2 regions of the Citrobacter telavivensis genome follow, and region 2 is predicted to be linked to the other one. Evidence: predicted binding sites of a transcription regulator. Region 2 holds the regulator's gene; the other holds the start of a gene.

Region 1 (12,028 bases), 240 kb from region 2:
GGCATTCGCCTTCCTCTCCTTCGTCGGCAAAAAACTCGACCTGCCACATGATGTCGCCATCCTGTAGCACGTACTTTTGCACGTTAAGCTGCTGTACATTGGCTTCGTCCTGCTCAAGCTCAGGATGGTCCGCCATAAATTCTTCACGGGCTGAGTCAATGGCTTCTTCCAGCGTTGCATACATGGTCATCAGAGTCTCCCTTTGATTTGACGAGGTATTCAGGGAAAGAATAGCTGATTCTCCGGTTATGCAAGTATGAATGCTGAAAAATCATCCCACGGTTCGCGAGAGCGCGCGACGGCGCAGGCTGTTCCAGGAATAAATGGCGTTAAACAGCACCACCCCGGCGGTGACCAGAAAGACCGCGCGGAAGCCATAATTAGCGGAAATCGCTGCGCCCATCAATGGGCCGGTCACGTTGCCAATATCGCGAAACGACTGGTTATAACTGAAGATGCGTCCGGCAATTTGGTTTGTAGAGTTGTAGACCAGCAGCGTCTGCACTGCCGGTAGCAGCGCGCCGTCGGCAGCACCCAGTAAAAAACGCAGTACCGCCAGTTGCCACGGGGTCTGAACAAAGGACATCGGGATCAGCAGCAAAACAGAAAGAATCAGCGCGACGATGAGGATTTTCTCCGGTCCGATGCGGTCCCCCAGCTTGCCTAACCGTGGCGCGCTGAGTAACGCGGCGACGCCGGGCACGGAGGCGATCATCCCGCTGATAAACGCAATATTACTGACGTTACCTGCCAGTTCCCGCACGTAAAGCGTCAGAATTGGCGCAATGGACCCGGTCGCCACCTGGATAATCAGCGTTGTGACAAACAGACTCAGTACCAGTTTCGGGTTTTTAAGCGTGGCGACCACTTCCCGGACGCGCAGCATCTCTTTCTTGCTGATCGGTTTATAGTTCTCGCGAATAAAAAACAGCGTCAGTAAAAAACAGATCAGCAGTACCGTTGCGGTGATGAAGAAAACCGGGCGCAGGCCATACTGGTCGGCGAGCAGGCCGCCCGCCAGCGGGCCGAGCAGCGCACCGCTGACGCCGCCAGTAGAGAGCGTTCCCAGCGCCCAGCCGCTTTTATTACGCGGGACCTGGGTGGCGATCAGCGCGTTGGCGTTGGGGACGAATCCGCCCAGCAGTCCAAGCAGCGCGCGCAGTACCAGAAACTGCCAGATATTCTGCGCAACGCCCATCAGCAACATCACTATCGCCATCCCCAGCGCAGAGCGCAGCAGCATTATCTTTCTGCCTTTACGGTCAGCGAGTCCGCCCCAGAAGGGAGAGGCGATAGCGGAGAAAAGAAACGTAATACTGAAAACCAGCCCGGACCACATATTGAGCGCACTGTGGCCCGTCACGCCGAGTTGTTCGACGTATAACGGTAAAAACGGCATCACCAGGCTAAATGCGGCGCCGGTTAAGAAACAGCCGAGCCAGGCGACGGTGAGATTACGTTTCCAGTTGATGGGGGTATCAGAGGGTGACATAGCGATCCGCGTGTGATGCGCTGTTAGCGCGATCGGGCAAAAAAACGAATATAAATTAAGCATATTCATTATGCGCCTGTAGGCGGGTGGTCGCAATGTGGGGAGCTTTTATCGCTAAAAGTGGTGAAAAAGCAGCCCGAAAGGACTGCTTTGCAGGATTTAATAGCGGGAAGGTACGCCGGCAGGACGCGTTTTGAAGCGGCGGTGCAGCCACATGTACTGTTCCGGCGCCATCATGATGCACTTCTCGACAACCTTGTTCATCCAGGCGGCGGTGGTCTCTGCGTCATCCAGCGGCGGTGAGCACTCTGGCGGCAACATAATCAACTGGTAGCCTTTGCCATCGGGCTTGCGACGCGGCACAAACGGCACCAGGCAGGCGCTGGACATTCGCGCGAGCATCCAGGTGCCGGAGGTGGTGGCGGCCTGCTCGACGGCAAAAAGCGGGACGAATACGCTGGAGCGCGGGCCATAGTCGTGGTCTGGCGCATACCAGACCACTTCGCCTTTTTTCAGCGCCCTAATCATCCCTTTCAGGTCTTTGCGATCGAGCATGGATTTGTTGGAGCGCATACGTCCCCAGGTCTGGAGCCAGTCGAGCAGTGGATTATCATTCGGCCGATAGACGCCGATGCCGGGTTCCTGCAAGCCAAACTGGCGCGCGCCCAGTTCCAGGGTTAAAAAGTGCAGCCCCACCAACAAAATGCCTCGCTGCTGGGCCTGAACGTCACGAATATGCTCCATGCCGATCACTTCGGTCCAGCGGGCGATGCGACGATCGGACCAGAACCAGGCCATTCCGGTTTCCAGCAGGCCCATACCGACGGATTCAAAATTTTTGACCACCATCGCATGGCGTTCACGCTCGCTCATCTCGGGAAAACAGAGTTCGAGATTACGATAGGCAATTTTCGTCCGACGCTTCATCAGACGAAACGCCAGGTGGCCGATCGTATGGCCAAGACGATAGAGAATCGGATAGGGCAACTGCACGACCAACCAAAGTGAGCCAATACCGAGCCAGGTTAACCAATACCGTGGATGCAGTAATGCTGCGGAGAACTTAGGTAAATTCGTCATGTCTTTCCTGTTGTATACCTTAAAACGGGCAATTATCTGTATTGTTGCATTTTTTCGCTTTCAGAAAAAATTTGTGGCTCCAGGATGGCGATAAATGCAGCAAATGTTGTTAATTTTTTAGTTTGAAGAAAGAAATGTAGCGCAAAATGTATGGATGTAAATTGGCACTGATTGCTATATGATGCCGCCGATTCTGATTTTCACTTATTGCAGGACTCGTACACCATGCCAGTGTTACATAACCGCATTTCCAATGACGCCCTCAGAGCCCGGATGTTGGCTGAAACTGAGCCGCGCACAACCATTTCATTCTATAAATATTTTACCATCGCAGACCCGCAGGCCACACGCGATGCGTTGTATCAAAAGTTAACAGCGCTGAATGTTTTTGGTCGCATCTATCTGGCGCATGAAGGAATTAACGCCCAAATCAGCGTACCGCAAAGCCAGGTTGCGGCGTTTCGCCAGCAGTTGTATGCCTTTGATCCCGCACTCGACGGCGTGCGTCTGAATATTGCGCTGGAGGACGACGGGAAATCCTTCTGGGTGCTGCGGATGAAAGTGCGTGAGCGGATAGTGGCGGATGGCATTGAGGATCCGAGCTTTGACGCCAGCGATGTCGGCGATTATCTGAAGGCCGCTGAAGTGAACGCGATGCTCGACGACCCGGATGCGCTGTTCATCGATATGCGTAACCACTACGAATATGAAGTGGGCCATTTTGAGAATGCGCTGGAAATTCCGGCCGACACCTTCCGCGAGCAGTTGCCAAAAGCGGTCGAGATGATGCAGGAACACAAAGATAAAAAGATAGTGATGTACTGCACCGGCGGCATTCGCTGCGAAAAAGCCAGCGCCTGGATGAAGCACAACGGCTTCAGCAAAGTGTGGCACATTGAAGGCGGTATCATTGAGTATGCGCGCAAAGCCCGTGAGCAGGGGTTACCGGTGCGTTTCATCGGCAAAAACTTTGTGTTTGATGAGCGCATGGGTGAACGCATTTCGGATGAGGTGATTGCCCATTGTCATCAGTGTGGCGCGCCGTGCGACAGCCATACGAACTGTAAAAATGACGGTTGCCACCTGCTGTTTATTCAGTGTCCGGCGTGTGCACAGAAGTACAACGGCTGCTGTAGCGAGATCTGCTGCGAAGAGAGCGTGTTGCCGGAAGAAGAACAGCGTCGCCTTCGTGCGGGGCGCGAGAACGGCAATAAGATCTTTAATAAGTCGCGTGGACGGCTGAATACGAAACTGGGGATTCCGGATCCCGCCGAATAATCGTGTTGCCGGATGGCGGTGACAATACGCATCCGGCCAGCAATGTGAGGCCCGATAGCAACGCGCTATCGGGCCTCATGTCTCTTTTACTTCTGCTGAACGCCTTCCACCGAGATGATCAAATCCACTTCCTGCGAGGCAGGGCCGAGATCGGTGGTGATGTTGAAATCCTTCAGCTTAATTTTCCCTTCGGCTTCAAAACCCGCACGTTTGCCGCCCCACGGATCGTCCCCCTGACCGATCATCTTCGCTTCCAGCGTTACCGGTTTCGTCACGCCGTTAAGCGTCAGGTTCCCGGTGATATCCAGTTCATCACCGTCTTTCTTCACGCTGGTAGAGGTAAAGGTCGCCTGCGGGAATTTCGCCGCATTCAGGAAGTCAGCGCTGCGCAGGTGCTTATCACGCTCGGCGTGGTTGGTATCGACGCTGCTGGTGTTGATGGTCACGTTCACTTTATCTGCCGCGGGATCCTTTTCATCAAAGGTAAAGGTTCCGTCGAAGTCTTTGAACGTTCCGTATAACCAGCTATACCCCAGGTGCTGAATGCGGAAATTAACAAAGGCATGTTGTCCCTCTTTGTCGATTTTATAATCCGCCGCGACGGCGGAGCCGGTGGCAAACAGCAGAGAGGCGAGAGTTAAACCCAGCAGGCTTTTTTTCATTTTTGAGCTCCATAGTCAGATGACGACTTACCCAACATGCGATTCAGGGTGTCGTCTTTATCGATAAAGTGGTGTTTAAAGGCCATCAGGCCATGCAGAACGGAAAGAATAACCACGGTCCAGGCCAGCCACAGGTGTACGCTTCCGGCGAGATCGGCCTGAACAGCGGCATCTGCGAAGGTCGCCGGGACGTCAAACCAGCCGAAAACGCTAATCGGTTTACCGTCTGCCGTCGAGATCAGGTAACCGCTGATGACAATGCTAAACAACAGCAGGTACAACGCGAGGTGTCCCAGCGTCGCACCCACTCGGGTCAGGGCCGAATAGCTTTTCAGCGCCTTTGGCGGTGGGGAGAGCAGACGCCAGATAACCCGAACGACCAGCCCCATCATCAGCAGGATCCCAATACTCTTATGCAGTTCCGGCCCCTGGTGATACCAGCCATCGTAATAGCTCAGCGTCACCATCCAGAGGCCGAGGGCAAACATACCGTAGACCACCAAAGCGGTCAGCCAGTGAAGCAGGGCGGAAATAAAACCATACCGTTGAGGAGTATTTGAAAACTGCATAAAAATTCCATTTCATATCTCAGGATTGAATGAAAATGGCGTGTCAGAGACATAAATGCAACTAAAAAATAACAATGAGAGTGATATTTGAAGTTATTTCAATAATTTTGCATGAACTTTTAGATTCCGTTCAATTCATTCGGCATAAACGACAGTGTTGTGACAGTTGGCGGGGTTGTTGAAGTGAATGTATTATTCAAAAAATCAAAACGAAAATTAGATAACTTTCAGTTTTTGTCAATATTTGTCAATAAAGCAGGCTCAGTAAAACAGGATGTAAATAACATCAAGAATGGCCAGCAGCGACCACAAAATAACGTAGAGCATAAAATGCTCGCGAATATTGTTGACCAGATAAAGAAACAGACGACGCATATTTAAATCACCATAAAAAAGGCCTCACTACGAGGCCAGTTAGCGATTATGCCTTAAATCGGGAGAGCCTGAATGGCGTCAGGTCAAAGGCCGATGGTTTTCCCTGGGCAAAGTCAGCGGCAATTTCACCCAATACCGAGGAAAATTTAAAACCGTGACCACTTAACCCGGTCACAATCAGCGTGTTGTCGTGGTCAGGTAGCGTGTCGATGATAAAGTCTTCATCCGGCGAGTTGTCATAGGTGCAGGCCGCACCGTGCAGACAACAGCCGACCCCTGGAAGGACATTGCGCAGGAACGGGAACGCTTCGGACCCATCGCTGGCGATACTGGCAAACGGTTTGCGTTCCGCCTCTGAATGAATAAGTTGCCCGCCGTTGTGCTTACCGATTTTCAGCTCGTCATTCTCCGCCGGGAAACCGTAGTACTGATCGCCATTGGGTAGTTCACCGGTGAAGGCCGGGAATTTATTCTTGATGCTATAGCGACCATCGGCCTGATACCAGGCAAACACTTTTCGTACCGGCTGGATTGGCAGATCGGGGATTAAGGTCTGAACCCAGGTACCGGCGCTCACCAGCGCTTTCTTTGCACTGTACTCGCCATCAGCCGTTTCAACGGTGACCCCGCCGTCATCATCATGATGAATGGCCGTCACCGGGCAGTTGAAGAGTTGTGCGCATCCGGCTTCTTCTGCCAGACGGATCCAGGTTTTTATCGCCAGCTCGCTGCGTAAAAAACCGGAATCCGCTTCGAACAGACCGGTGTAGTCTGCGGGGACGCGAATTTCAGGCCAGCGCGCCATAATGGCGGTAGCATCCAGTTGCTCAACGTTCAGTTGCCACTGTTTTGGGCTGTGCGCGACGTTCGCCAGGAAGGGCGAATCGGCTGGGCCGAGATTGATGACGCCGGAGCGTACAAATATTGGTTCTTCATTATGGGTGGAGAGTTCGTCCCACAGCGCCTGCGCGCGTAGCACCAGTGGAACGTATTTTTCACCTTCACCGTACGCGTGGCGTATCAGCCGCGTATCGCCGTGATGGCTGCCCTGCTGATGCGGCGGCATATGTGCGTCGGTCATCAGAACGTTTAACCCGGCGCGAGTGGCATAATAACCTGCGGCTGCCCCAACGGACCCGCTGCCTATAATGATTAAGTCGTATTTCATCGGTTTCTCTTTGCTGTCGCGTTTGATGCAGAGTAAATAAGTGAAATGCGTAATACAACCCAGAAATAGCAAAGGCACCACGAAGGTGCCTTTTTAAGTGATAATGTCCGTCTCGTTAATGCCGACGGTACTCATTGACCTGGTAATCGCCGGATTCGATTTTGGCAATGCCGGCTTCTAATATCGAAATAAATTGTCTGGCAACATCGGTGGTTAACCAGAGCGTTTGGCCGACTTCCGTACCATCGGGTTCAGGACGATTCGGAGTCTGGTAGTGCAAACGCAGCATCAGCGCGTCATAGCTATCTACGGTGCTGATGTCCCATCCCACAAGCGGATGAGTCTGAATGACTTCATTATTCTTTTCCATCATGCCCCCTAATTCGTGTTACAAGACAACGGTTTTCGAGGTTCAATGCGTTTTTATCTGAAGCAACTTCAGTATATCAATAAATAAGGGTATTCACTGAGATTTTAAAGAGGGGGGAGCATAAATTTCTGCAAATTAAGAATTTGTGAGTAATTAATCACCATCTTGTTCACGCTTTTTAAGTATGTTGTGCAATGTTTTTGAGCAACAGGTGAAAATATAATCAATTATCAGGGGCGCGGGGGATTTTTAAATGATGCCAGTAAAGAGGTTGTCTGAAGGATAGCAGGATAAAAAATGACAGGATAAAAAAGCCGGGGCGACCCGGCAAAAGAGACTACGGCATAGCATTTTTATTCTTTAATGAACCAGTCGTCGGCGCTTTCCCAGGTTTCCTGGAGAATTTCGCTGATCCGTTCTTTATCCTCTTTCGTCGCGCCAATCACGGACAAATTATTCGCCGCGGCGTAACGAACGGTTACGTTTCCGTCATTGTCGGGAAAGTGGTGAGTAATACGGCGGGAGAGTTCACCTGCCAGGGCGTCAATGGCACCGGCAGGCAAAGGTGAAGTTTTAGCAATGGTGACTTCAATACGCATAATGGCCCCCTGTTGAATATACTGGTTATTTATACAGTTAACCTGACCAGGTTACAACAGGCGGCGCTGATTTTTTTTACTTTTTAATCGTCCAGCGTACCGTTTCGCCCCCGAGGAACGGTACCAGCGTATCGTCGGCCAGCGCGATGCTCTCCGGCACCTGCTGCTCCTCACGTACCAGTTCAACGAAGCTCTCATTCACCGGCAGGCCGTAGAATCGCGGACCGTTCAGTGAACAGAAGGCTTCAAAGTGCGCCAGGGCATTCATCTCTTCAAATACGCTCGCGTAACTCGCCAGCGCCGTGGGCGCGTTAAAGCATCCGGCGCAGCCACAGCTCGATTCCTTACGATGACGGGCATGCGGGGCGGAGTCGGTGCCGAGGAAGGCGCGTTCAAAACCGCTGGCAACCAGTTCTCGCAATGCCTGTTGGTGCACATTGCGCTTGAGGATCGGCAGGCAGTAGAGGTGTGGGCGAATCCCTCCAACCAGCATGTGGTTACGGTTAAACATCAGGTGCTGTGGCGTGATCGTCGCAGCCAGTAACTCGTTACCGTCACGGACATACTCCGCCGCATCTTTGGTGGTGATGTGCTCAAAGACGACTTTCAGCGCGGGCAGGCGCTGGCGCAGAGGTTCCATCACCGTTTCAATAAAGCGCGCTTCGCGGTCAAAAATGTCGATATCCGCGTGGGTGACTTCGCCATGCACCAGCAGCGGCATACCGAGTTTTTCCATACGCTCAAGGACTGGCATGATGGCGTCAATGGAGGTGACGCCATGGCTGGAGTTGGTGGTGGCATTGGCCGGATAGAGTTTGGCTGCGGTGAATACGCCTTCGCGAAAACCTCGCTCCAGTTCAGCTGGATCCAGTGTGTCCGTTAAATAGCAGGTCATCAGCGGCGTGAAGGTGTGTCCGGCAGGGACCGCATCAAGAATGCGCTGGCGGTAGGCGATAGCCGCATCCACCGTGGTGACTGGTGGCGCCAGGTTGGGCATCACTATCGCACGTGCATAAATGTCGCTGGTGTACGGCACGACCGTCTTCAACATTTCGCCATCGCGAAGGTGAAGATGCCAGTCGTCTGGGCGGCGGATCTTTAAAACCTGGGAGGGTGCAGTCATCAATATGCTCCGGCTGGGGGATGTCATTTTTGCCGGAAACAAAGGATATGCGGAAACGTTTTCGTTTGCACGTAAAAAAAGGCGCCGCAGCGCCTTTGTCGGTTAATCCGTGAACGGGATGATGATTTCCCCCGGTTTCACCTCAATGCCTTTGGCATATTTTTTCGCCAGCGCTTCGCCTTTGCTGCTGTCTTCACGCAGGACATAGGCCGGTTGCTGATTAAAGTAATTGCGCAGCGACTGGTTCAGATAGGGCATCAGGGTTTGCAGCACCGACTGCATTTTTTCCGGCGTCACGGTGGCATCCACCACCTCCATTTCCTGCAGGAAGATGGCCCCTTTTTCTTTATTAAAGACCGGCAGCGCTTTCAGTTTCAGCTTGATGGTCGCTTTCTGGCTGCCAAACAGTGAATTCATATCCAGGTTTGCATCGCCGGTCAGCGTCACTTTGTTCGGTTCTTCACGTCCGATCTGGCTGGAGAGGTTGTTCAGTACGATATGCGCATCGGCAACGCCCGGAAGTCCGATATCTTTGGCAAAGTTGTTGCGCTTTTCAAGCGCCTGATTAATTTCTTGTTCGCTTACGGTGTACTGCGTGAGCTGATTGCAGCCGGTCAACAGGCCGCCAACGATCAATGCGGCGGCAAAAAAAATCTTCTTCATGGGGTTCCTCTACATGATGCGGTCGTCATAATCCTGACATAACGCAGCATGTGTCACCAGCGCGAACTCCGCCAGTAGAAAAAACTGAAAATAGCGGTAGCCTGTGTGACCTGACCACCGCCGGTGAGCGTTAAATCGCCATTGATGATAACAGATTGATCTGCGTCTGTTTCGCCATATTGTCGCGATAGTCTGCGACGCGTGTCGGCCAGTTGATACCGGCCACCAGCGTCAGATTACGCAGTAGGGGAAATAACTGGATATCGTCTTCGGAAAGTTCACCGTTCACGCCATTTGGCTGCACGATGAGCTTATCCAGTGCGCGTAAATCGTCACTGATCTTTTTTGTCAGGCCAGCGGAATGAGCAAGATGGTCGGCAAAACTGCCAATCATCGCCTCCTTCTTTTCAGTAAAGTATTTACGTGCTGATGGAGTGGAAAATTCATCAAACGCGGATTTTGCAAAGCGGGGTAGCAGCAGGTGATTGGCGTAGCTGTTCACTTTGCGCAACCACTCGTCAATGGCTGGGTTTTTCTTGCCGGTGAGCAGCGGTTTGCCATCCAGTTTATCGACGTAATGGACGATGTCCATGCTTTCAGGCAGATAGCGGCTGTCGTCCTTTTGCAGAATGGGCACCATTTTCTGGCCAATCATGCGGGTTGGGGTTTCGTCATCGTCATTGGCTAAGACATTCAGTTCGACGGGGATATTCTTGAGGCCGAAAATCATGCGGGCTTTGATGCAGAAAGGGCAGTGATCGTAAATATAAAGCTTCACGTTTCTCCTCCATTTGACTGTCAGTTCCCTTTCAGTATGGAGGAGACACGCGCAGGTATCAAATCAGGCTCCGGGTTCCAGCATGCCGCGCGGCGTGCGCTTGTGGCTGAACTGCCAGCCCAGCGCCAGGAACGTGATGACGCCAATAATCCCCAGCATCATCCACGGCAGCTCCGGTTGCTGGAGCAGTTTCCCCATATCAAACAGCCAACCGCCGCCGATATACCCGATAGCACCTCCTATGGCTAACCCCAGTCGACTAAAGCCCATATAACTGCCGCGCGCCCGCGCATCTGACAGCGAGGCGCTGAGCGTTTCACGGGCAGGTTCGGCAATGATCGAACCAATATAGAAGGTGCAAATCAGCGTAAACAACTGTTGCAAGTCACTCACCAGCCCTACGGGTAACATACTCAGTGACATCAACAGCAGACCGGCCATCAGACGATGCTCAAGACGAAACCGTTTTTCGCTCCAGCGCGCAATAGGGTAGAGCAGCGTCAGCGAGAGGCAGGCCTCAATGGCATACATCCATTTCACGGCTGAAGGCGAACCGGCGATGTCATTGACCATAATTGGCAGCATCAGCATGACCTGTACCGCCAGCATGTAATAGCCCGCCAGCGTCAGCACATAGGTGACAAAGCGTTTGTCGCTGAGCACCCGACCCATCCCTTCCCGTACCGGAATACGCACGGTAGAGAGTTTCCACGCGGGCAGCAGCCAGGCGTTAAAGGCGGCGCAAAGCACGAACAACAGAGCCCCGGTGGCGCAGACCAGACGGAAGTCATACTGCAACAGCCAACTGCCTAATAGCGCGCCGATAACGGCCCCTGCGCTGTCCTGCATCATCAATATTGAGAAGAAGCGACCCCGCTGATGCGGGCGAATCAGTTTTACCACCAACGCAGAGCGCGGCGGATCGAACAACGTGCCGCCGAGACCGGAGAGGAAACAGGAGAACCATAAAAGCCAGGGTTCATGGGCGATTCCCATTGTGGCAAACCCGGCGGCGCGCATCAGCATACCCGTGACGATCATCGGTTTCGCGCCAAAGCGGTCGGCAACCGCGCCGCCAAAAATTCCCAGCCCCTGTTGAATAAGCTGGCGCAGGCCAAGCGCAATACCGACCATCACGGCAGCCCAGCCCATTTGATCGACGAAACGAATTGAGATCAGCGGGAACACGACGAAGAAGCCCAACACGACCAGCATATTATCGATGAGCAGGAAAGTTTTACCCAGGTTCCTGGCCTGCGAGACACGCGACATTTCCCCTCCCGGGAAACACTCGTCATTCTTCGAATTGCAACCGTATTTGCGGCACTCGAATGATTGAGAGTATGTAAAGCGAAGTACCTCCTATTCTGCGGCTTTGCTGCCTTTTTGCCCACCCTCGCCGGGACAATATTTTTTTATCAAAAGTCCATCTTGATAGAGAGTTTTCATCAAAATGGAGGAATAATTCAAAAAATGGCAAATTGCACTTTTCACAGGGTGGTTTTGCGCAGGTATAGTAAATCAATCAGGGTATAACGACGGCGATTCGGGAAGGAGTTGGAATAACTATGTTTGGCTATCGCAGTAACGTGCCAAAAGTGCGCTTAACCACCGACCGTCTGGTCGTGCGTTTAGTGCATGAGCGTGATGCCTGGCGTCTGGCGGATTATTACGCAGAAAATCGTCATTTCTTGAAACCCTGGGAACCGATTCGTGATGAAAGCCACTGCTATCCCTCCGGCTGGCAGGCGCGGCTCGGCATGATTGCCGAATTTCACAAGCAAGGTTCCGCGTATTACTTTGCGCTGCTGGATCCTGATGAAAAGGAGATAATCGGGGTAGCAAACTTTTCTAACGTGGTGCGCGGGTCT
Region 2 (12,028 bases):
AGAAATGCGGCGCGACAGAGGTGGCCATTCGGGTCGGTATCCGTACAGGAGATACGCCACCTCAGGAGCGTGCGAAGCTCAGTCGTCATCCGCCCGATATTCTGATCACCACGCCGGAGTCGCTTTATCTGATGCTCACCTCGCGCGCCAGAGAGTCGCTGCGCGGGGTTGAAACGGTGATCGTCGATGAAGTACACGCGGTGGCAGGCACAAAACGTGGTGCGCACCTCGCGCTCAGCCTTGAACGACTGGATGCGCTTCTGACGAGGTCGGCGCAGCGTATTGGTCTGTCGGCGACGGTGCGTTCCGTTACGGAGGTTGCGGCTTTTCTGGGCGGCGATCGCCCGGTTACCGTGGTCAATCCCCCCGCGACTCGTCACCCGGATATCCGCATTGTTGCACCTGCCGCCAATCTGGATGACGTCTTAGCCGATAATAGTGACAGCAGCGATGCCATTCACAAAGGCAGAGAAGGTTCCGTCTGGCCGCGCATTGAATCCGGTATTCTCGATCAAATCCTTCGCCATCGCTCCACCATTGTCTTCACCAACTCGCGCGGGCTGGCGGAAAAACTGACGGCTCGTCTGAATGAACTCTATCTCTCGCGGCGACACGCCCCCCCTGAATCGCAGGCGAAACCCGTACACTATGACTCGTCAACCGGTTCCACCAGCAATCGGGCGCAGGACGCCGGAGAATACATTGCCCGCTCGCATCACGGTTCGGTGTCCAAAGAGCAGCGGGCCGTCACGGAGCATGCCCTGAAATCAGGCGAACTTCGCTGTGTGGTGGCGACGTCAAGTCTGGAGCTGGGGATCGACATGGGTGCCGTTGATCTGGTGATTCAGGTGGCGACGCCCCTTTCAGTCGCCAGCGGCCTGCAGCGCATCGGGCGGGCCAGTCACCAGGTTGGCGGTGTCTCGAAGGGGCTGTTTTACCCCAGGACCCGCCGGGACCTGATTGATTCGGCGGTGATTGTCGAGTGCATGTACGCCGGGCAACTTGAGACCCTGACGCCTCCGCGCAACCCGCTGGATATTCTGGCGCAACAAACCGTGGCCACCGTTTCCATGGATCCGGTCAATGTCGATGACTGGTATGCCCTCGTCCGCCGGGCTTCTCCATGGAAAGCGCTGCCAAGAGGCGCGTTTGACGCCACGCTGGATATGCTGGCGGGACGCTATCCCTCTGGCGATTTTGCGGTATTCCGACCGCGTATTATCTGGAACCGCGAAACCGGGTTATTAACGGCACGCCCCGGCGCACAACTTCTGGCGGTGACCAGCGGTGGTACCATTCCGGACCGTGGCATGTTCAGCGTGCTGCTCCCCGAAGGGGATGAACAGGCGGGGTCACGACGCGTGGGCGAACTGGATGAAGAGATGGTGTATGAGTCTCGCGTCAACGACATTATTACGCTTGGTGCCAGTTCGTGGCGTATTCAACAGATCACCCGCGACCAGGTTATCGTCGTCCCTGCGCCCGGACGCTCGGCCAGGCTTCCGTTCTGGTGCGGCGAAGGCGTCGGGCGTCCTGCGGAACTGGGGGAACGTATTGGTGATTTTATCCATACCCTGTCCGATGACAACGCGGAACGACAACTCTCCCCCCGACTGCGCGACGATAATGTTTTATCGAATATCAAAGGGTTAATTAACGATCAAAAGAATGCCACGGGCGTGCTCCCCTGGAGCCGTCATCTGGTACTTGAACGCTGTCGTGATGAGATGGGTGACTGGCGGGTCATTCTGCATTCGCCTTATGGCCGCCGGGTACATGCCCCCTGGGCCCTTGCGATTGCCGGACGCCTCCATGCGCAGTGGGGGGCTGACGCATCGATTGTCGCCAGCGATGACGGGATTGTCGCCCGCATTCCGGACAGCGACGGAAAGCTGCCGGATGCCGCCATTTTTCTGTTCGATCCGGAAAAACTGTTGCGCATTGTCCGGGAAGCCGTCAGCAGCACGGCGCTGTTTGCCGCCCGCTTCAGAGAATGCGCCGCCCGCGCTCTGCTGATGCCAGGCCGCACGCCGGGACGTCGCTCACCACTCTGGCAGCAGCGCCTGCGCGCCAGCCAGCTTCTGGAAATTGCAGCGGGCTATCCTGACTTTCCCATTATTCTGGAAACCGCCCGAGAATGCCTCCAGGACGTCTACGATCTTGACGCGCTCGAACAGGTCATACGCCGCCTGAACACCGGCGAGATCCAGATATCTGAAGTCACCACGCCCGCTCCTTCGCCGTTTGCCACCGATCTGTTATTTGGTTATGTCGCGGAATTTATGTACGCCACTGACGTTCCACTGGCGGAGCGGCGGGCCTCGGTACTGGCGCTGGACAGCGAACTGCTGGGCAACCTGTTAGGCCAGGGCGATCCGCTGGAGTTGCTCGACCCGGAGATTATCCGCCAGGTTGAGGATGAACTTCAGCGGCGGGCGACAGGCAGAAAAGCTCAGGGTATGGAAGGCGTTTACGATTTGCTGCGCAAACTGGGGCCAATGACCATCGAGGATATTGCGGCCAGACACGAAGCAACGATCGCTGACATCGATCCCTGGCTCGATGGCCTGACGGCTGACAAGCGTATTTTCCCGGTTGTTATTGCAGGTACTGCGCAGATGGCCTGTATGGATGACGCGGCCAGACTTCGTGATGCGCTGGGTGTCCGCCTGCCAGCGACGATTTCGGCTGCATGGTTGCATCCGGTGAACACACCGCTGCGGGACCTCTTCATGCGCTTCAGCCGCACCCATACGCTCTTTACCGGCGATCAGATTGCGCAGGCGTTCGGGTTGGGCGTAGCCGTCGCCGACGATCTCCTGCGCCAGTTACGCGATGAGGGCGTCCTGATCCAACTGCGGGCGGGGGCGTCATCCACACCCAACGACGCGCGTTCTTCAACGTGGGTGAATGAAGACATATTTCATCGGCTGCGCATCCGCTCGTTGCATGCCGCCAGAGAAGCAACCCGCCCTGTCCCGGCGGCGAGCTACACCCGCCTGCTGCTGGAACGTCATGGGCTCATTTCACCCGCCGACGGCAGCCCGGCGCGCATTCCGGCGTCCTCAGCGGGAATGCTGGAAGGAAGTGACGGTGTCACGAGAGTTATTGAACAACTGGCCGGACTCGGCCTGCCCGCCTCACTGTGGGAAAGCCAGATTTTCCCTGCCCGGGTCAGAGACTATTCGCCGGACATGCTCGATGAGCTGCTTGCAACCGGTGAAGTCATCTGGTCAGGGCAAAAGAAACTGGGCGATGATGACGGACGAGTGGTACTGCATCTACGGGATTATCTGGCGGAGACGCTTTCCCCGCCATCCGGTGACAGCGAGTCGCTTTCAGACTTACAGCGCGCCATTTTAGACGTCCTCTCAGGCGGCGGCGCATGGTTTGCACAGCAACTCAGCGCGTTGATTCAGGCCCGGACGCAAAGGTCTGGCAATGATCAGTGGATAACGCCGGCCACGCTGCATGAGGCCCTTTGGGGGCTGGTCTGGCAAGGGTACATCACAACCGATATCTGGGCCCCGCTACGTGGCCTGTCGCGCAATGTCTCTGCATCACGTCAGCCGTCGCGACGCTCACCGCGTATGCGTCGTGGACGCCCTGTCTATGCCTCAACTCGCCCCACGTCAGTTTCCGTACCGGTTTCTTACACCACTCCTGCGCTGGCCGGACGCTGGTCACTGCTGCCGCGAGAGACGTTAAATGATACCGAGCGAATGTTAGCCTGCGCGGAGAATATGCTCGATCGCTACGGCGTGATCGGTCGGCAGGCGGTGATTGCGGAGAATGTCCCTGGGGGGTTTCCTGCCATGCAGACACTGTGTCGAAGCATGGAGGATTCGGGACGCATTCTACGAGGGCGTTTCGTTGAGGGAATGGGCGGTGCGCAGTTTGCCGAGCGGCCTACTATCGATCGCCTTCGCGATCTTACCTCATCAAATACTGAACATCAGGCTTTTACGGCGGTGGCGTTATCCGCAAACGACCCGGCCAATCCCTGGGGCGCGCTTCTGCCGTGGCCGACGCATCCGTCGTCTCTGGTCCCTGGACGCCGTAATGGCGCATTTGTCGTTATTTCTGCCGGCCAGCTGCGACTGTATCTCGCTCAGGGCGGGAAAAAGATGATGGTCTGGAGCGAAAATGAGGAGACGATTTCAGCGGAAATATTCAGGGCGTTGGCGAGTGCTTTACGCCGTGAGCCGCGACTTCGTTTTACCCTGACAGAAGTTAACGATAAACCGGTCCGGCAAACCCGTCTGTTTACCCTGCTTCGGGAGGTCGGGTTTTCCAGTTCGCCGCAGGGACTTGACTGGGGGTAGACATGCCGAGGGTGCAGCAGAGCGGCAGAAATGAAAAGGAGCTTACCCTGACACGGGAAAGCTCCTCTTAACCATCTACTGATTACTCAGCATCTGATTCTTCAGATTTGTATTTTGCAGCGGTCTCTTTGATCAGTTGCTGCAGTTCGCCACGCTGGTACATTTCGATCAAAATGTCACAGCCGCCAACCAGTTCACCGTCAACCCACAGTTGCGGGAAGGTCGGCCAGTTCGCGTATTTCGGCAGTTCAGCGCGAATATCCGGGTTTTGCAGAATATCCACATAGGCAAAACGCTCACCACAGGCGGAAAGCGCCTGCACAGCCTGGGCTGAAAACCCGCAGCTTGGCAGTTTTGGAGAACCTTTCATGTACAGGAGAATCGGGTTTTCAGCGATCTGGCGCTGGATTTTTTCGATAGTGGTGCTCATTGTCTTGCTTCCTTAACTTCTCTTACGGCAGTCGTCTGACATTGTAGCGGTTCAGGGCGACATCGGAAAATAACATTTTCATTACGCTTTACTATTTTATCGTCTGAACGCTTAAGTTGCATTCCCAATAATGGTTTCCCCGGTGCTTATGTCAGAAGTGCGCGCCAAATAACCAAATTTAGCTTTGGCTGCTGTTTTTTTTTGCACTCAATAGCGAAACCGCATTTTTAACAATAAAAGCTATTAACTTTATCCGTTTCTATAGATTAGAATCATCAGGTTTTGTAAATCACACGCAGGTATGATTGCGACCTGCCTTAACAGAGGAATGCTCAGTGGCGCGGATAAACCGACTTTCCCTCACGCTCTGTGCTTTGCTATTTACAACGATTCCCTTTATGCCGATGGCACATGCGTCCAAGCAAGCCAGGGACACCGCTGATCTTTCGCATAGTAAGAAAGCCAGCGACAAAAAGAAAAGTACGGCAACAGCGAAAAAAACGAATAAAACCAGTCAAAAAACCGTTAAGAAAACCACCAGCAAATCCAGTACTAAAACCGCCTCTTCTTCTAAGAAAAAACTTACCGCTCCCGCTAAAGCCAGCAAAACAGCCAGCCGCAAAGGAAAAACCGTCGCGACGAAAAAGACAGCCTCCGTCACCTGGAGCGAAAAATGCACCCCGCGCAAAGGGCACAAACCGACGTGTGTCAAAGTGAAGAGCACAGTGCCAGGCAAGATTGCGGATGCACATAAAGTCAAAGTGCAAAAAGCGACCAGCACGGCGATGAACAAATTAATGAGCCAGATTGGCAAGCCGTACCGCTGGGGAGGCACGTCGCCGCGCACCGGTTTCGATTGCAGCGGTCTGGTTTATTACGCCTATAAAGATCTCGTAAAATTCCGTATTCCGCGCACCGCAAATGAAATGTATCACCTGCGTGATGCCGCACCGATTGACCGTGAAGAATTAAAAAATGGCGATCTGGTGTTCTTCCGCACTCAGGGACGCGGCACCGCCGATCACGTTGGCGTTTATGTCGGCAACGGCAAATTTATCCAGTCGCCGCGCAGCGGCCAGGAAATCCAGATAACGTCGCTCAGCGAAGATTACTGGCAACGCCACTACGTTGGCGCTCGCCGGGTCATGACCCCCAAAACCATTCGTTAAAACTTTACCCTGTTGTTAACGCAACAGGGTAAGTTCATCTTTTGTCTCACCTTTCAATTTGCTACCCTATCCTTACGCACAATAAGGTTATTGCGCGAAATACTATTAATAATAAGGAGAGAAGCAATGTCGTTCGAATTACCTGCACTACCGTATGCCAAAGACGCGCTTGCGCCGCATATTTCCGCCGAAACGCTGGAATATCACTATGGCAAACACCATCAGACCTATGTCACCAACCTGAACAACCTGATCAAAGGCACCGCCTTTGAAGGAAAATCACTGGAAGAGATCGTACGAAGCTCCGAAGGTGGCGTGTTCAACAACGCCGCTCAGGTCTGGAACCACACATTCTACTGGAACTGCCTGGCGCCGAATGCGGGCGGCGAGCCAACCGGTAAACTGGCTGACGCGATTGCCGCCTCTTTCGGCAGCTTTGCGGAGTTCAAAGCGCAGTTTACCGATGCGGCGATCAAAAACTTCGGTTCCGGCTGGACCTGGCTGGTAAAAGGAAAGGATGGCAAGTTGGCTATCGTTTCAACATCTAACGCCGGCACGCCGTTGACCACCGACGCCACCCCGCTGATGACCGTCGACGTGTGGGAGCATGCGTATTACATTGACTACCGCAATGCGCGTCCTGGCTACCTGGAGCACTTCTGGGCGCTGGTGAACTGGGAGTTTGTCGCGAAGAACTTCGCCGCGTAAAAAAGATAACGCAGAAGGGCGTCCCTTCTGCGTTTTTGTTCTGCCGTTAACCTGCGACGCACACCTGTTCAGGCTGTTTTCTCGCCGAGACAAACACCAACAACAGCGCCATACCTGCCACAATCGCCCCCATCACAGGAACAAAACTGTAGCCTAACCCGCCTGAAATCACGGCCCCACCGGCGGCGGCACCCAGTGCATTTCCGAGATTAAAAGCGCCAATATTCACGGAAGACGACAGGCCCGGCGCTTCGTGAGCCACACGCATGACGCGCATTTGCAGCGGAGGCACCACCGCAAAGGTTGCCGCCCCCCAGACCACCATACTGACCGCCGCCCCCAGTTCATTTTGAGCCAACAAGGGGATAGCCAGCATAATCACCATCAGCAGCAGCAAAAAGCCCTTCAGCGTACCGTTAACCGAGCGATCGGCCAGTTTACCGCCGAGGTAGTTACCAATGGAGAAGCCCACGCCAATCAGAACCAGCATCCCGGTCACGAAGGTCGGGGTCGCATGGGTGATGCTTTGCAGGACAGGCGAAATATAGGTATACAGCGTAAACATAGCGCCCGCCCCCAACACGGTAGTCAGCAGCGCGGAGAGCACCTGAGGACGCATTAACACCGCCAGCTCTTTTTTCACTTCCGGACGCGCCCCGGCACCGCCTTTCGGCAACGAGAAAAAGAGACTCAGCATCGAGATAACGCCCAGACCGGCTGTCGCCATAAACGACATTCGCCAGCCGATGGTTTCCCCCAGCCAGGTCGCCGCCGGAACGCCGCCGATATTGGCGATAGTCAGCCCCATAAACATCGTGGCAACGGCGCTGGCCTGTTTGTGCTTCGGCACCACGCTGGCTGCTACAACGGAACCCAGGCCGAAGAACGCGCCATGGTTGAGGCTGGTTAAAATGCGTGACAGCATCAGCGTGGTGTAATCCGGCGAAATCGCCGAGAGCACGTTACCAAGCGTAAAGATAGCCATCAGAAAAATCAGCGCATTACGGCGTCCACGATGTGACAGAAGCAGCGTCATCAGCGGGGCCCCAACCATCACGCCGACGGCATAGGCGCTAATCAACATGCCTGCGGCGGGGATGGACACATCAACGCCACGCGCAATGACGGGCAGCAGCCCCATTGGCGAGAATTCGGTCGTACCGATGCCGAATGCGCCGATGGCCAGCGCCAGTAACGGATAATTAATTTTCATGCAGTGATGACTCCGGCTCTTCGCGATGAGGCGCGAGGCTTAACTAAGAGTCAAAAGCATGACATCAATCACAAAAAAAGAGAAGTTAACAAAAATACAAAAGACTTTTGCAGATTCGATAACAATATGGCGGGAGGTTCGAGGGAGCAGGCACTCCCCCGAGGGAAATCAATGCAGTGCCGCTGTCAGACCGCCAGCAACGATTAAAGCCAGAACAATAAACGTGGTCACTAATGAAAATTTCAGATCGGTGCTCATCAACTTTTCTCCTTTTTATTCCCACACAAAAAGTGATATAGCGCATTTTTGCACACTTGAGTGCAAAAATCTCCCACGATTTAGAGTGATATGTGCTTTTAATACTTCCCCTTTTCGTTAAGATCAGCCAAAATTCGACGCTTACTTGATTAGCGTACCGGCCATTGACCCCTTCCTGACGCTCTGTGGCGTTTTCCCGGCATGCCGCAACCCTGACGTTGCGCACAGGATGATTAAAGGCAAACGTTTACTTAGCATATTTTAATGTTCAGGTTGGGTCTGGAGTGAGATTTAATGGCAACAATTAAAGATGTAGCGAAACGCGCAAACGTTTCCACTACAACCGTATCACACGTAATTAACAAAACGCGTTTCGTCGCTGAAGAAACACGCAATGCAGTGTGGGCGGCAATCAAAGAATTGCACTATTCCCCCAGCGCTGTTGCCCGTAGTCTGAAGGTCAACCATACCAAGTCTATCGGCTTGCTGGCGACCAGCAGCGAAGCCCCCTACTTTGCCGAAATTATCGAAGCCGTTGAAAAGAACTGCTTCCAGAAAGGCTATACCCTGATCCTCGGTAACGTCTGGAACAATCTGGAAAAACAGCGTGCCTATTTGTCCATGATGGCGCAAAAACGCGTTGATGGCCTGCTGGTGATGTGTTCCGAATATCCCGAACCCCTGCTCTCGATGCTGGAAGAGTACCGTCATATCCCGATGGTGGTCATGGACTGGGGCGAAGCCAAAGCCGACTTCACCGATACGGTGATTGATAACGCCTTTGAGGGCGGTTATATGGCTGGCCGTTACCTTGTCGAACGCGGACATCGCGAAATTGGCGTGATCCCGGGACTGATGGAGCGCAACACCGGCGCGGGCCGTCTGGCCGGTTTTATGAAGGCGATGGATGAAGCGCTGATTAAAGTGCCGGAAAACTGGATTGTGCAGGGCGACTTCGAACCGGAATCCGGCTACCGTGCAATGCAGCAAATTCTGTCGCAGGCGCATCGCCCGACGGCGGTCTTCTGTGGCGGCGATATCATGGCAATGGGTGCCCTTTGCGCTGCGGATGAGATGGGCCTGCGCGTACCGCAGGACGTGTCGCTGATAGGCTATGACAATGTGCGCAACGCCCGCTTCTTTACGCCCGCATTGACCACCATCCACCAGCCAAAAGATTCGCTGGGTGAAACGGCCTTTAACATGCTGCTGGACCGTATCGTCAATAAGCGCGAAGAGTCACAGTCCATTGAAGTCCACCCACGCCTGGTGGAGCGCCGCTCCGTTGCGGATGGCCCTTTCCGCGACTACCGCCGTTAAACCTCTTTTGCGGGAGTCTCGTCAGGCTCCCGCAGCCACTCTTTGTTCAGCGTTTCGCTGTCTCCCAGATAGTCCAGCAGCCAGATCAGCGCAGGTGACATATCGTTCTGCTGCCAGGTCAGGCAACAGGCTGCGTCCGGGAAAGGGTTCTCCAGATCCAACGCCACCCACTGCCCCTTATTGAGATACGGCTTGGCAAAATGTGTCGGCACCATGCCGACACAAAGTCCGGCGCTGATACAGGTCGCGGAAGAGTCCCAGTCCGGAACCACCACCCGCTTCTGGTTGTCCAGCAGCCAGGTCACGCGTTTCGGCAGCGTGCGGGAGGTATCTTCCAGTACCAGTGACGGCCAGTTGCGCAACGTGTCATCGCTTAAAGGCCCGCTCATGGCGGCCAGCGGATGTGTGCTGGCAACGACACAACACCAGCTCAGTTTGCCCATATCGCGGAAGGTGTATCGACCTCCTACCGGGATCGCCTGGGTTGCGCCGATAGCGAGTTCAACCCTGCCATCTGACAGCGCGTCCCAGACGCCATTGAACACCTCCTGAAAGACCAGCAGTTCCACGTCATCAAAGTGGCGATAGAAATCGACTATCAGCTGTCTTGTGCGTTCAGGGCGCACGATATTGTCCACCGCGATGGGAAGTTGCCCACGCCAGCCGTTGGCTATCTGCTGACACTGCTGGCGCGTGATCTGCATTTTTTTGATGACAGAGCGGCCCTCTTTCAAAAACCAGGCTCCCGCCGGGGTCAGTACTACATCGCGATGACGACGTTCAAAGAGCGGGACCGCCAGCCACTCTTCCAGTTGCCGGACCGTATAGCTGACCGCTGAGGGCACCCGGTGCAACTCCTGAGCGGCGGAGCTGAAACTCCCGTTGCGCGCCACGGCATCAACGACTTCCAGTGCATATTCTGACCACATAATCTGCCTACAAAATTTTTGAATGCAATAAACAAATATTACCGTTTCACAAGCCGAAATTCACTCCCTACACTCTGCGCCAGTGTTATTCATTAAAATTAGAGAACAACTATGCAACCAGGAAAAGGGTTTTTAGTCTGGCTGGCAGGGCTCAGCGTGTTGGGTTTTCTGGCAACCGACATGTATTTGCCCGCTTTTGCCGCCATTCAATCTGACCTGCAAACACCGGCATCTGCCGTCAGCGCCAGCCTGAGTCTGTTTTTAGCCGGCTTTGCCGTCGCGCAACTGCTTTGGGGCCCGCTCTCGGACCGCTACGGCCGTAAACCGATCCTGCTGCTGGGTCTGTCCATCTTCGCCCTCGGTAGCCTGGGTATGCTGTGGGTCGAAAGCGCGACAGGGCTGTTGGTTCTGCGCTTTATTCAGGCGGTGGGCGTCTGTGCGGCGACCGTCATCTGGCAGGCGCTGGTCACCGATTACTATCCCTCGCATAAAATTAACCGTATTTTCGCGACGATCATGCCGCTGGTCGGACTGTCTCCTGCCCTGGCGCCGTTATTAGGAAGTTGGATCCTGACCCATCTTTCCTGGCAGGCGATCTTTGCCACGTTGTTTTTCATCACGCTGCTGCTGATGCTGCCTGCGCTGTTCTTAAAACCCTCAACCCGGGCGCGAAACGACAGCAAGGATAAATTGACCTTCACCACGCTGCTGCGCGCGAAAGCGTACCGCGGTAACGTCCTGATTTACGCTGCCTGTTCCGCCAGCTTTTTTGCATGGCTGACCGGCTCGCCGTTTATTCTGAGTGAAATGGGCTACAGCCCGGCGGTGATTGGACTGAGCTATGTACCACAAACCATCGCGTTTCTGATTGGGGGCTACGGTTGTCGCGCCGCGCTGCAAAAGTGGCAGGGACAGCAGCTTCTGCCCTGGCTACTGGTCATCTACGCGCTGAGCGTGGTGGCGACGTGGGCGGCAAGCTTTATCCATCACATTTCGCTTGCGGAGATCCTGATCCCGTTCTGTGTAATGGCGATTGCCAACGGGGCTATCTACCCGATTGTGGTTGCGCAGGCGCTGCGTCCTTTCCCGCAGGCAACGGGTCGTGCCGCTGCCCTGCAAAATACCCTGCAGTTGGGTCTGTGCTTCCTGGCAAGTCTGGTGGTCTCCTGGCTTATCAGCACCCCGCTGCTGACCACGACCAGCGTGATGCTGTCGACGGTCATACTGGCTGGACTGGGTTATAAGATGCAGCTGCAAACCTCAAGCGCCAGTGAACAGCCTGATAATCACGGGATTGCCCACAGCGAATCCCATTGATATTATTGATAATCACCCTTAATTAGTCGGCTAACAATTTTTGGTTGAATCATCGATTTTTGAGGCCTATACTAAATTTCGGTTGTTAAAATTACGATAATAATTATGTGCTAACGGGAACCGGAGCGTTCCCGGTTCACCACGGATGGCCTTTTCGGCAAGGGGTCCTCCCTTCCTCTGTTCTACGTCGGATAATAGACTCGCGGAATGATCCCGCGAGATTTCTCACAAAGCCCAAAAAGCGTCTACGCTGTTTTAAGGTTCTGATCACCGACCAGTGATGGAGAAGCTATGAGTTCATCGTGTATAGAAGAAGTCAGCGTACCGGATGACGACTGGTACCGTATCACTAGCGAATT

What was found. Region 2 encodes PurR, which represses purine synthesis genes. Its sites were predicted from a motif close to CANGCAAACGTTTGCNTG; they were not measured.
Region 1: the regulator PurR is predicted to act here: its motif matches at 8,765-8,782, upstream of pyrC (dihydroorotase).

Annotation. Positions count from the first base shown of each region.
Region 1 is NZ_JBGUBF010000001.1:998,216-1,010,243, forward strand. It holds gene ACERJC_RS04735 (MysB family protein) at 1-190, opposite strand, end outside; gene mdtG (multidrug efflux MFS transporter MdtG) at 272-1,492, opposite strand; gene ACERJC_RS04745 (Kdo(2)-lipid IV(A) acyltransferase) at 1,652-2,572, opposite strand; gene trhO (oxygen-dependent tRNA uridine(34) hydroxylase TrhO) at 2,798-3,850, shown strand; gene ACERJC_RS04755 (YceI family protein) at 3,937-4,512, opposite strand; gene ACERJC_RS04760 (cytochrome b) at 4,509-5,081, opposite strand; gene ACERJC_RS04765 (YceO family protein) at 5,343-5,456, opposite strand; gene solA (N-methyl-L-tryptophan oxidase) at 5,503-6,624, opposite strand; gene bssS (biofilm formation regulator BssS) at 6,740-6,994, opposite strand; gene dinI (DNA damage-inducible protein I) at 7,348-7,593, opposite strand; gene pyrC (dihydroorotase) at 7,670-8,716, opposite strand; gene ACERJC_RS04790 (lipoprotein) at 8,819-9,379, opposite strand; gene grxB (glutaredoxin 2) at 9,510-10,157, opposite strand; gene mdtH (multidrug efflux MFS transporter MdtH) at 10,221-11,429, opposite strand; gene rimJ (ribosomal protein S5-alanine N-acetyltransferase) at 11,726-12,028, shown strand, end outside.
Region 2 is NZ_JBGUBF010000001.1:1,242,614-1,254,641, reverse strand. It holds gene ACERJC_RS06015 (ATP-dependent helicase) at 1-4,325, shown strand, start outside; gene grxD (monothiol glutaredoxin 4) at 4,408-4,755, opposite strand; gene ACERJC_RS06005 (C40 family peptidase) at 5,091-5,924, shown strand; gene sodB (superoxide dismutase [Fe]) at 6,051-6,632, shown strand; gene ACERJC_RS05995 (MFS transporter) at 6,679-7,845, opposite strand; gene cydH (cytochrome bd-I oxidase subunit CydH) at 8,014-8,103, opposite strand; gene purR (HTH-type transcriptional repressor PurR) at 8,398-9,423, shown strand; gene punR (DNA-binding transcriptional activator PunR) at 9,420-10,352, opposite strand; gene punC (purine nucleoside transporter PunC) at 10,464-11,669, shown strand; gene cfa (cyclopropane fatty acyl phospholipid synthase) at 11,961-12,028, shown strand, end outside.